3 regions of the Clostridium amazonense genome follow, and region 1 is predicted to be linked to each of the others. Evidence: riboswitches for the same ligand, from Rfam matches in the RefSeq annotation. Region 1 holds a riboswitch; each other region holds the start of a gene.
The links. A riboswitch is a leader RNA that binds a small molecule or an ion and turns the genes downstream of it on or off. The one in region 1 is predicted to bind cyclic di-GMP.

Region 1 (4,438 bases):
TCTCCATCTTCTTTATCATTTGCAGTTATTCCTTCTAATGAATCAAATTTGTCTCCAATATTTATAGTTTTGTCTATGACACCCTTTAAGATTGGTGCTTCATTTATTTCTGGTTCTGGAGTTGTAGTTTTTTCTTCTACAGTTATAATTCTATTTTTTGTTGTAGTCTCACCTTTGCTATCACTTACAGAATACTTTAATGTATACTTTCCTTGTTTATTTGTATCAACATTTCCTTCTACAACTATTTTATCTGTTAAATCTCCATCCTCTTTATCATTTGCAGTTACATCATGTAGTGGATCAAAGTCATCTCCAATATTTATAGTTTTATTGCTTAATCCTATTATAATTGGAGCATTATTTATTTCTGGCTTTACTTCTTCATCAACTTCTCCAAATATTGTTTGTCTATTCATATCAGGACTGTTTGACGACATACGTTGAACTAACTCTACACTTTCAATTTTAGCATCACCTAATAATTTAAATGTGTAACTTTGACCTTGCTCTATATTTTTGCCTTCCCATACAGATTGTAAATCAACTACTGTATATCCATTTTCATAAGTTACCGTACCTGCTGTATAATCTCCACTCTTTAGTGACTTATCTGATTTTATATATAATTTAGGTGCTTTAATTGTTTCTGCACCTTTTTCAACTTCTCTTAATACTGAATCTGTTTCTTCTGATCTTTCATTATTTTTTATAGTTATTTCATATCCTTTTCTGTCTGCTCCCCATTGCTGTTCATATGTACTAACAGTAGCAGTTACATCTAAATCTGAATAATTTATTTCATACTCAGGTAATTTTTCATCACCAAACAATACATTTTTAGTGGCACTTTGTAATTCATCTCTTTTACTAGTATTATTAGTTGATGCATCTTGAGAAGACATCCAACCTATAATTCCACCTAAATTATTTTCATGAACATATTTTCCTTTTTCTTCTATGGACTTAACATTATCATAAGTAAAAAACTTGCCTGTGCTTTCATCATAAAGATATGGTGCTTTTGCTTTTTCATCCCAATACTCTTTTAAACCAGGATATTGAGATTTTAATTTATCTAAACTTCTATATGCCCATACTCCACTAGCTCGTCCACCATCACCAGATTTTAATGGTGCTTCATTTGGTGCTCCATAAGAAGGAGTTTGATCTGCATCTCTTCCATTTTTTTCAGCTTCTCCAAACAATCCTGGAAGCTCAGCATTACTTCCTTTTTCTACCTTGTTCCAACCTCTTGTATAATAAGCAGCTCCTATAACTATCTTTTCTGGTTCAGCACCTTTTTCAATAAGGTAATTTACTGATTCATCAACTGATAATTTATTTCCTGACTGATTATTTATTGGATCATTTTCATTTGGATACAATCCTGTTTGATGACCACTATAATTATCCCATGCCCCTCTTAGGTCATATGTCATTATATTAGCAAAGTCAACAATATTGAATAATTTATCCACATCTATTCCTGAATCCACCTTACTTTTAGCTGCTGGAAGCGCTACTGTTAATTCATAATATTTATTTGTTTCTATACCTTTATTATTTAATTCTACTCTTAATTCTTCAAGTAGTTTTATATAATTTTCTTTATCTTGTGGTTTTGCATTTGGTGTTCCCTCGTCATTAGCATTATCAACTAAATCAGCTTCTCTAACTTCACTTGGATATTCCCAATCTAAATCTACAAAATCCATGTTAGTGTAATCTATAAATTTGATTATGTTTTTTATAAAATTCTCTCTTGATTTAGAATTTGAAGCCATCTCAGAAAAATCTCCTGATTTAGACCATCCACCTACTGATATACCCAATTTTAGATTTGGATTTTCAGCTCTTAATTGTTGTAGTGCAATTAAAATACCTGCATTTGGAGCACCCCACTGTACACCTTCTTGTCCAACTGGTGCACCTACTGCTGCATCTTTATCTGTAAATATTAAATTACCATTTGCATCAAAATCTATAAACGCAAAGTTTAGATGTGTTAATTGATCTGCTGGAATATCTTTAGGATAAAAGTTACCTTGACCACCCCATATTGACCAATCTCCATAATACATAACATTACGTTTTCCTAATGAATCTTTATTATCACTTTTAGATACTTCTTCACTTTTAACTGTTTGTGCAAAAACTTCCATACTCGGTATTAATGCACCTGCTCCCATTGAAGATATCATTGTTGTCATCATTGTTGCTACTAATACTTTTTTCATTAATTCTTTATTTTTCATCCTTCATTTCTCCTTCAATTAATTTTTTTGTTAAATTAATCCTCAGAGCCTATAAAATACTCCTCGGTAGCTGGCTGACATAGTTTTAACACCTTAGTCCCTATAGCTTTGCGTCCTTAAATTTCTTTAAGTTTGCCTTTTCTTCATATTTTAAATAATATGTTTTTTCTTTACACTGCTAGTATATAAATTAAAATCATCAAGGTATATACCTTTGAAAGTTTTGATATGTTTTTTGTAAGTTTTAGATAATAATATTTTTCTATTTTATTGTGATTTTTTTTGAAGTAATATATAATCTTTTTACAGTATATTTAAACAGAAAGGATTTTTATTAATTATGATAAAAATAGGACTTTGTGATGACAATAAATTATATCTAGAACAGCTATCTAAAATAATAAAAAATATATCCATTTCTACGGATATTAAATTTGAGATTAGTATTTTTAATTCTGGTGAAAGCCTACTTGATTTCTATTCTAACCATAAAGATTATTTTGATATACTTTTTTTAGATATATTAATGGACGGTATTAATGGTGTAGATTTAGCTAAATCTATACGAAACTATAATTACAATGAATATATAATATTTATTACTACTAGTAAGGAATATGCTTTGGATAGTTACAGTGTAAATGCTTACAATTACATATTAAAACCCTTTTCCTATGACACTATAGAAAAACTTATTTTAGATTTAAATGAAAAGATTAATTTAAATGGCAAAAACATTATTTATGTAAAAAATAATCAAGATATATGTTCATTTAACTTAAATAATGTAATATACTTTGAATCTAATCTACGAAAAATTACTGCTCATTTATTAAATGGAGAAAAAATTACATTTTATAATAAAATGTCTACTTTTGAAAATGAATTATCATCTAATATGTTTGTTAGATGTCATAGAAGTTTTTTAGTTAACTTAGTTTATCTTAAAAGCATTATAGGTTTTAACATTATAACTACTACAAATGATTCTGTACCTATAAGTAAAAAATATCTAAATTCAACACGAGACATATTTACTAATTTTATAAAATCTAAACTTTTAAATAATTAATAACTTTATCTAATAATGTATAAAGGAGTGATGAAAAATTAGCATAGAATATTTATTTATTATTCTTGGACTTATTGGTATATATTTACCTTATTCATACCATAAATTTTTTAAAATTAATTTAAAATGTTTTTTACATTTAACTACTCCATATTATACTTTGCTATCCACTTTGTTTTTGTTGGTTTATACAAACAAAATTGATTTGTTAAGATTTTCTCTCTATCTTTCTTTTATATGCTGTTTTATATATGTTTTCTCTAATAAAAACTTTTTTAGTTTTTTAATACTTTCACTTAAATCCTATTATATTTTTCTATTATCATTTACAACCATTTTTAGCTTATATGAAGTTGCTAGCAAAAATAATATTTATTTTTTAGCTTTATCCAATAATAAATTTATAAAATTATTCTTAGCTTCAATAATTTTATATTTTTTATGTGAATTTTTATTTTTTAAAAATTTTACAATTGATAAATTCAAGTTTATGTTTTCATCATTAAACATGTTTATACCTATTTTTATTTTTATTTTACTTATAGTAAAAAATTATAGTTTTTTCTTCATTCTTAATTTTTCAAAGCACTCTCATTTAGTAAGTACTATGTTTTTAACTTCTTCTCTAATTGAAATATTTTTTTGTATATTTATAATTATTGGTATATCTAAGGCTTATGATTTATCTATTTATAAACATAAAAATAAAATACTAAACATGCAATATGAACTTCAAGTAAGCAATCTAAATCAATTAGAAGAATATCAATCTGATATTAGACGAATATCCCATGATATTATAAATCACAAAATAATTTTATATAATTTAATGAAAAATGAAGATTATACAGAAGCCCTTAAATATTTAGAAAAATTCGGCACTGGATTTAATAGTACTAACTATGAAGTTTTTACCAATCATAAAATATTGAATGCTCTATTTTTAAAAAAGAAAGAAATCTGTATTTCCAATAATATTAATATAACATTAGATATAAATATACCTACTAAGGTAGAAATATCAGATTTTGATTTATGCATAATTATAGGTAATTTAATAGATAATTCTATAGATGCTTGTAAAAAATCTAAAAATGAAAAACCTAGT
Region 2 (4,438 bases), on a different contig from region 1:
GCCAATTTAATGTCTTCTTTTTTATATTCTCTAAGCCTTATCTTTTCACCTTTATACATATTTTCTCCTCCTAATATATAAACATAACACTATCTACATCTCCACATTCTTCATATCCAATGTTTTTATATACATTTACTGCTGTTTTATTATTTAAATTTGCATACAGCATTGGTGTTAATCCTTCTTCTAATAATTTTTCACTTAATTTAGCAACTAACGAACTTGCATATCCGTTATTTCTTTCATTTTTATTTGTATATACACTAGTTATTCTAGCATATTCTAAAGTTTTATGAACAACCCTTGCCATTGCTACAATCTTTTTATCTACTTCCCATAAGAATAAATCATTATTATTTATAATTTCCATTGCTTCTAGTATTTTTCTTTCTCTATCTATTCCTTCTTCACCTGATGATTCATTAAAATCTGATAAATACTGTGAAACTATATCTGTATGCTTTAAATTTGCTTTAACCATTTTCCCTTTTGAGTACTTGTCTAATATTACTTTTGTACATTTATATGCACCCATTCCTATATATTTTTTACATTCTACATTAAACTTATCTTCATAAACTTTTGATATTTTTGATATAAAATCAGGTTCACCTGATACTCCACTTATGCTATTTTCATTAAGTACATCACAAAGTTCATTTGTTACAATATCAAGCTTTTCCTCAGCCATATCCTGTATTGCCCAAATCCACATATCATGCCCTGGATTGCACATTGCTATTAAATCATCTTCTTCTGTCTTTAAAGCTAAAACTTCATTTCCCTCACTTATTCTATAAAAAAGATTAAATTGGACATCATAATCCTTAAATGGTTTTTTAAGTAAAACATCACTATCACTTTTAAAACAACTTAACATATATCCCCATCCCCTTTTATACAATTTTAATTTTTTTATATTAATTTGACTTGTGTATTAAAAATATTTTTTAAATTTAATATACAAGTCAAATATTTAAATCTACTTAATAAGTTTATAATTATATCTAGCCATTATATATTCATCCTCATAAATTCCATTTCTTATGATTGCATATTTTCTTTTTCCTTCAATTACAAATCCTAATGATTTATAAAGGCTTATAGCTTTTTCATTGTCCACAAATACGCCTAACTCTATTCTAACTAACATTAACCAATTATCTGCTATATCAAGTAATTCTTTCATAAGCGCTGTTCCAATACCATTTCCTTGGTAATCTTTTCCTATACTTATTCCCATACTTCCTGAATGTCTTACTCTATTAGATTTGTTTACAGATAAAGAAGCTACTCCTATAACTTTTTTCACTCCATCTTCTAATATTTCAGCCACTATCATATGATCATTTTCTGTAAGATTATCAATAATTCTTTGTGATCTTGAAATTCTTTCACTAACAATCCCCATTGTATTTTCTCTTACACCATCTTGACGTCTTATTTCATTTATAAACTCTGCATCTTCTTTTACTACTGGCCTTATTAAAAAGTTCATTTAATCATCCCCTAAATCACAAAATTTTCTTAACATTATTCTTGAAGTATTTTTCATTCAATTCACTAAATTTAAAATTTATATAAAAAAAACACTACGAATTCACTTTAGTAGTGACTCCGTAGTGGTATCTACGTGTAGGATTAATCCCTGTGTCGCTCACTTTTGCTTAGACACACTCACTTTATGTATTTATAATATACATTTTCCAATAAATTGTCAACTTAATTTCCATTTATTCAAATTATTGTTTAAATAAAACAAAAAGCTATAGTACAATATTATTTATACTATAGCTTACTACTTTTCTATTTAACTAACTCCCAAAACATTGGTGCTTCACATGGATTCCAACCTGGTTGTGCATAATGGAATCTTTTGCATTTATAAATATTTGAATTATAACTTACAATATCACCTTTTTGATATGGAACTTTGCTACTTTCAACGTGAGTTTCATCTGTATACCATTCTGGCACAACACCTACTGATTTCCAAAACATTCTTGCTTCACTTGGATTCCAGCCTAGTTGAGGATAATGAAATCTTTTGCATTCATATACTTTACCGTTATAAATTGCAATACTACCTTTTATGTAAGGGTTCTTTTCATTTTGATTTAATCCTTCTTGTGCGTTCCAAATACTCATTGGACTTTCTTCATCTACTACATTATATTGAATTTTAGAACTCTCCATTGTTTTAGCTGTAACTGTAGGAATCACTCCTCCAAATACCATTGCTGTACCTAAAAATAATGATGTAATAACTTTAACTTGTTTACTTTTCATATTAACACTCCTAATTTTTTTTAATTATAATTAGGTCGGTTGCACTACTAACTCCATATAATTTAAGTGCCCACATACAAATTATACTTCTTCATTTCCTAAATTTATTATATAATACTTTATTTTCCTTGTAAATAAAATTCTTTATTTTCTTATTTTTCCTTAAAAGGATCTTTATTTATAAAATATAAAATGGTTTCTATTACCTAAATAATAGAAACCATTTTAATATCACATTATTTCATTATTTTACAGATGTTATTTGTAAATTCTACTGGATCATTTATAGCTAATCCTTCTATAAGTAAAGCTTGATTATATAATAAATCTGTATATAATTTGAATTTTTCTTCATCTTTTTCATGAGCATCTTTTAAAGCTTTAAATACTTCATGATTTTCATTTATCTCTAAAATTTTATCCGCTTTTACATCTTGACCATTTGGCATAGCTTTTAAAACTTTTTCCATCTCTATTGAAAGTTCACCTTCATTAGATAAACATACTGGATGATTTTTTAATCTCTTTGAAGCTTTAACTGATTTAACTTTATCAGCCAATACATTTTTCATAGCTTCAAAAACTCCTTTATTCTCTTCATTTTCAGATAAATTTTTATCGTCTTCTGTCTCTATTCCTAAATCACTACTAGATACAGATTTAAATTCTTTTTCTTTATAATTCATCATCATTTTAATTGCAAATTCATCTACTTCTTCAGTAAAGTATAATATCTCATATCCTTTATCTAATACTAATTCTGTTTGTGGAAGTTTCTCAATTCTTTCCACTGAATCACCAACAGCATAGTAGATGTATTTTTGATCTTCTGGCATTCTAGATACATATTCATTTAAAGTTACCATTTTCTTTTCTTTAGATGAATAGAACATTAATAAATCTTGAAGTACATCCTTATTGCTTCCAAATTCACTATATACACCATATTTTAATTGAGAGCCAAAAGTTTTATAGAATTTCTCATATTTTTCTCTATCATTTTTTAATAGATTTTCAAGTTCACCTTTTATTTTATTTTTTATATTTTTAGCTATTAATTTTAATTGTCTATCATGTTGTAATATTTCTCTAGATATGTTAAGTGAAAAATCTTCTGAATCAACTATACCTTTTACAAATCCAAAGTAGTCTGGTAATAAATCACCACATTTATTCATTATTAAAACACCATTTGAATAAAGCTCTAATCCTTTTTCATACTCTTTTGTATAGAAATCATATGGAGCTTTTTCTGGAATAAATAATATTGAATTATAACTTACCATACCATCTACACTAATATGAACATGTTTTATAGGTTTATCAAATCCAAAGTGTTTTTCACTATAGAAGTTATTATAGTCTTCTTCAGTAAGTTCATTTTTATTTTTTCTCCAAATAGGAACCATGCTATTTACTGTTTCTTCTTCTTTATATTCCTCGTATTCTTCTTCACTACCTTCTTTTAACTTATTTTTTGTTAATTCCATTTTAATTGGATATCTTATAAAGTCAGAATACTTTTTAATTAAATTTCTTAAACTATATTCATCTAAATAATCATCAAAATTTTCATCTTCTGTATTATCTTTAATTTTTAATATTATTTCTGTACCTACAGAATCTCTATCACATTCTTCAATTGTATATCCTTCTACCCCTTGTGATTCCCATCTGTAAGCTTTATCGCTTCCAAAAGCTTTAGTTATAACAGTAACTTTATCCGCTACTAAAAATGCTGAATAAAACCCAACACCAAACTGGCCAATTATATCATGACCTTCTTCTAATTCATTTTCTTTCTTAAATTGAAGTGAACCACTCTTTGCAATAACTCCTAAATTGTTTTCTAACTCTTCTTCAGTCATTCCAATACCAGTATCACATATTCTTAACACTCTATTCTCTTTTTCTGGCATTACTTTAATATAATAATCTTCTTTGTTAAAAGTTAACGAATCATCACTTAATGTTTTATAATAAATCTTATCAATTGCATCACTTGCATTAGATAATAACTCTCTTAAAAAAATCTCTCTATGAGTATAAATTGAATTAATCATAATGTCTAATAATCTCTTAGACTCTGCTTTAAATTGTTTAGTTTCCATTTTCAAATGCTCCCTTCACCATAAAGACTATATAT
Region 3 (4,438 bases), on a different contig from region 1:
AATATTTTTGCAACTTCTACATCTTCATACTTCATTGTATTTTCTGCTTTTTCTACTGCATCTTTAGCTATTTTTAAGTCTGATATTTTTAATTCTTCTACTGCTTTTTCTATAGCTACTACTGCTTCATTTATTTCTGCTACTGTTTTTCCTTCAATATTAAAGTTTAGTGCATTTTGTAATGCTTCAAAGCTTTCTACTGTATAATCTTCTTCTAGTAAGTTCTTATTTTCAACTTCATTTACTTTTTCATTTAAAATTTCAGTAGCTTCTTTCATTTCTTTTTCTGATTCTTTTATTGTTTTATAAGTTATTTTCATTATTTCATCAGAGTTTTCATTGTCTACAAATCTTATTCTTGATGCATTTTCTACATATGATGTAAATACAACATTGTTATTTTCATCTTTGTAGTCTTTGTATTCAAAGCCTTTTTCTGATGCAAATGCTTTTAAGCCTTCAACTTCTAATTCATGTTTTAAGTCATCAACTACTATTTTTACTGTTTTTTCTTCTTCTCCATTTTTAACTGTCATGTTAAATTCTCTTAGTTCATATGGGAATTGTATAGTTGTTGTTCCTAATTCATTTTTTATTGTTATAGCTTTGTACATTTTTTCAAATAGTTTGTCTTTTACTTCTCCACTTGGAAGCTTTCCTGTTAATGTTTTTGCAGCTTCTACATCTTCATACTTCATTGTATTTTCTGCTTTTTCTACTGCATCTTTAGCTATTTTCAAATCTGAAATTTTTAATTCTTCTAATGCTTTTTCTATAGTTTCTACAGCTTCATTTATTTCTGCTACTGTTTTGCCTGTAACATCAAAGTTTAGTGCATTTTGTAATGCTTCAAAGCTTTCTACTGTGTAGTTATCTTCTATTAAATTTTTGCTATTTACTTCTGAAACTTTTAAAACAAATTCTTCTTTAACTTCAAATAATATTGTTTTTACTGAATTCATTGCATTACTTGCATTTACTTTTATAGTGTTTACTTCTTCCTCAGTTTTTGCTTCATTTATCACTGCCTCTGCATCTGTTTTTATTTTGTTTATATTATTAAAATTATCAACAGTATAATCTTCTTGCTTATATTTTTCTAACTCTTTATTTAAATCATTTTTTGCATTTTTCTTTACTTCATCAAGCTTTGATTCTTGTGGTGTTTCAGGCTTTTCTGGTGTTTCAGGTTTTGATGATGTACCACCACCTCCGCCAGAACTTGCTCCACCACCAGTAGATGGTTTCGTTATTGTTCCTATATTTTTGTCGCCACCTATAACTTGATCTTTGTTACCTTCTAGTTTTTCAACTTTTCCATTAGTAACATCTATTTTTACATCATTTGCATTACTACTAACTTTTAAAGCTGTAACACTACCATCATTACTTATTTTTGTTCCCTTTGCAGAACCCGTTATTTCAACATTTTTTATTTTAGATTTTTTCTCTATTTTTACTGAAGCTTCTTCGCCATTTACTTTAACACTATTTATTTCTCCTCCAAGCTTCACTTCAGATTTTTTTCCTTCAACCACAATTTCTTTTATGTTTCCAGATATGTATGTCTTAACTTTTTCCCCAATTGTTAATTTAGTTACTACTCCATTTTTACCATTTACAATTGATGAACCTGTTTTATCATTAACTTCTATATTATGTATTGTTCCATTATTTAAAAGTGTTCCACTTTTTATTTCATTTAAAATCACTTTTCCCTTTAATTCGCCCTGATTTATAACGTCACCTTTAGGCATGTCTACCTTAATTTCGCCACTAAAATTACCATTTAGCTCTACAACTATTTCTTTATTACTTTTTATTTCATAATTCTCTTTAACATCTGTTTTTGGAGTAAACTTAATTAATTCCCCATACTTTGAATTTTCTACAGCAGATTCTAACTCTTTTACTGTGCTAACTTCAATTCCTTTAGTTACATTTAGTACTTCATAAAGTTCTTTTAGTGATTTTTCATTTATACCAAAACCAACTTGTGTTAAAGCTTTTATTTGCTTTTCTTTTAAGAATTCTTTTTGTACTTTTGAAACTTCTGTTCCTAAAAGCATAACTGGTGCTCCTTCTTTTGCTGCTAAAGAACCTGATGACAATGCATCTACAAGTTCACTTTCTTTACTAGCACCATCTTTAGCTACATAAATATTTTTTAATTCTTTTTCATCATAAAACTTCTTTAAAACTTCTCCATTAGTTTCTCTTCTATCTTGTCCACCAATTCTTAATGCTTTTATACTATTTGCATTTTCATCAGAAACTACAGCATTTCCACCTATAACATAAGTTTCAGATATTTCGTTATCCTTTACGAACTTATCAGCACCTCTTAAACTTTTCCCATCTGATAATAAAACTGCCATACCTTTTTTTGCAGCTGGAGAAGCAATACTCATTGCATCAGCAAGTCTTCCATCTAATCCATTAACAACAGCAACAGCTTTAGCATCTAATTTTTCTGCCACTTTAAGTGAAGTTTCAAATCTATTTTTTCCTAATATTCTGAAAGTTTTAATTCCCATAGCCTCTAATTCATTAACTACATTTTTAGATACTACACCTTCACCACCAACAATAGAAACATTTTTAACTTTTAATCTTTCAAGTTCTTTTTTGGTTGATTGAGATAACTTGTCCATTTCTGTTAATAAAATTGGAGCATTCTTCATCTTTGCATAAGGTGTTGCTGCAAGAGCATCTGAAAGTGCTGCTCCATTAACTAAAACTGCTGTATCTGAAATTTTCCATCCCTCTTTACTAACCTCAATAGCTGACTCATATCTTGTAGCACCTGCTAACAACTTTTCACTAATAACATCCTTTGACTCGACAGCAAATACGCTTGTTCCAACAGAGCCTAAAGTTGCCCCTAAAAGAAGTGTTGAAATAATTTTTGACCCTTTTCTCATGAAATTCTCTCCCTCTTATACATAAAATTTCCCTTTATACCATTACCATTCATAGCTGAATTTATGACACAATTTAAAAATTTGAAGTGATACTTGCTATTTTAATATGTTTTTTTAATTGATAATTCAATTTAGACTTGAATTGACACAATTCCGACCATATAAAAATTATGTCACAATAAAAAACACCTATAACAATAATTCACTAAAAATTATTGTCATAGGTGGGTTGCTCTACTTGCTCCGCATAATCTAAGAGCCCAAATACAGATTATACATCATAACTCCCTACTTATTATATGATGTATATCTAAGTTCTAGATTACACCCTTATTAATTACCACTTTTAAATTTATATTCATAATCATTTTATATTTATACCAAGAATTAAATTAAATATTGTAATAATATTTAATTTAAATTCTTAATATATTTTAAAATGCGTTTGGACTATCTCATATTTTTCTAAACTTTATAAGACTTTATTCAACATAAACCCTTATAAAATAACCATATTTAAATCTTAAACAATTTATTTTTCATAATATTAAATAATTTAATATTTTTTCCTCAATTACAATTAAAATTATATATTCTTTGTATATTTATTTCAAATATTTTATTATTACTTATTTTGACCTTTTTCTTACATTTTAGACATTTTTCTTAAATCCTTGTCACTTTCTTATCATTAATCAGCAAAAGAAAGTTTTTTTGTGTAACCTGGAATTCATTCTAAGACACTTTCCATTTGATTAATTGCAATTTATAATTTTATTACCCTATCAAGGGATACCAGCATTGAAATCTATTTTTTTGTAACCCTGAATTCATTCCGGGATATTCCTCCTTGTTTTATTACAATTTTATAGTTTATATCCATATTAAGGTCCACCTGGATTCAAATCCCGGCTACATAAAATAGAAATTCCAGCTACGTTTAAACATAACATCCAAATTCCCTGTAATCCGAAATTCATGTGCTTTGTAACTCGTAATTCATTCCCAGCTATTCGCCTTTGATTTATTGTAATTTTGTAATTTATATCCACATCACAGGTCACCGGGATTAAAATCCCGGCTACGTTAATAACAAATTCTAGCTACGTTTTAAAAAATCTCAATTTACTTTTGTTAATTTATTTTTTAATACCAATCTTTTTGTATTTTGGAATTTATTCCAAAATACTCTCAATAAATAAAAAATGAATGAACCAGTTAAATAACTAGTTCATTCATTTATATTATATTAAAAATTCATTATTAATTTGCTTTTAAATCTAATCTTAAATTAACTACTTCCTTATCATCAGTATACTCATCATCATATCTATATATATCTAATGTAAGATTTACAACTTCAGCCCTATTGCTTTTACTCACAATACCATCTGTTCCAACAATATTATTGTCACTATTTGCTATTTTTACTCCATATTTATATTTAGAAGACATTTTGCTATATATATTATCTAATATGTTATCTTGATAGTTAATTTCTCCAAGTTTATCTT

Region 2: another riboswitch for cyclic di-GMP. It lies ahead of AC07E4_RS01740 (carbohydrate-binding protein); the one in region 1 lies ahead of AC07E4_RS11975 (glycosyl hydrolase family 18 protein).
Region 3: another riboswitch for cyclic di-GMP. It lies ahead of AC07E4_RS13030 (cell wall-binding repeat-containing protein); the one in region 1 lies ahead of AC07E4_RS11975 (glycosyl hydrolase family 18 protein).

Annotation. Positions count from the first base shown of each region.
Region 1 covers NZ_JBWKMH010000028.1:88,615-93,052, reverse strand. The annotation lists gene AC07E4_RS11975 (glycosyl hydrolase family 18 protein) at 1-2,258, opposite strand, end outside; cyclic di-GMP riboswitch class I at 2,321-2,405, opposite strand; gene AC07E4_RS11970 (LytR/AlgR family response regulator transcription factor) at 2,599-3,330, shown strand; gene AC07E4_RS11965 (sensor histidine kinase) at 3,938-4,438, shown strand, end outside.
Region 2 covers NZ_JBWKMH010000003.1:190,974-195,411, reverse strand. The annotation lists gene AC07E4_RS01755 (GNAT family N-acetyltransferase) at 1-59, opposite strand, end outside; gene AC07E4_RS01750 (GNAT family N-acetyltransferase) at 71-883, opposite strand; gene AC07E4_RS01745 (GNAT family N-acetyltransferase) at 986-1,501, opposite strand; gene AC07E4_RS01740 (carbohydrate-binding protein) at 1,810-2,292, opposite strand; cyclic di-GMP riboswitch class II at 2,317-2,400, opposite strand; gene htpG (molecular chaperone HtpG) at 2,529-4,403, opposite strand.
Region 3 covers NZ_JBWKMH010000031.1:97,616-102,053, reverse strand. The annotation lists gene AC07E4_RS13030 (cell wall-binding repeat-containing protein) at 1-2,924, opposite strand, end outside; cyclic di-GMP riboswitch class II at 3,139-3,222, opposite strand; gene AC07E4_RS13025 (hypothetical protein) at 3,809-3,976, opposite strand; gene AC07E4_RS13020 (hypothetical protein) at 4,188-4,438, opposite strand, start outside.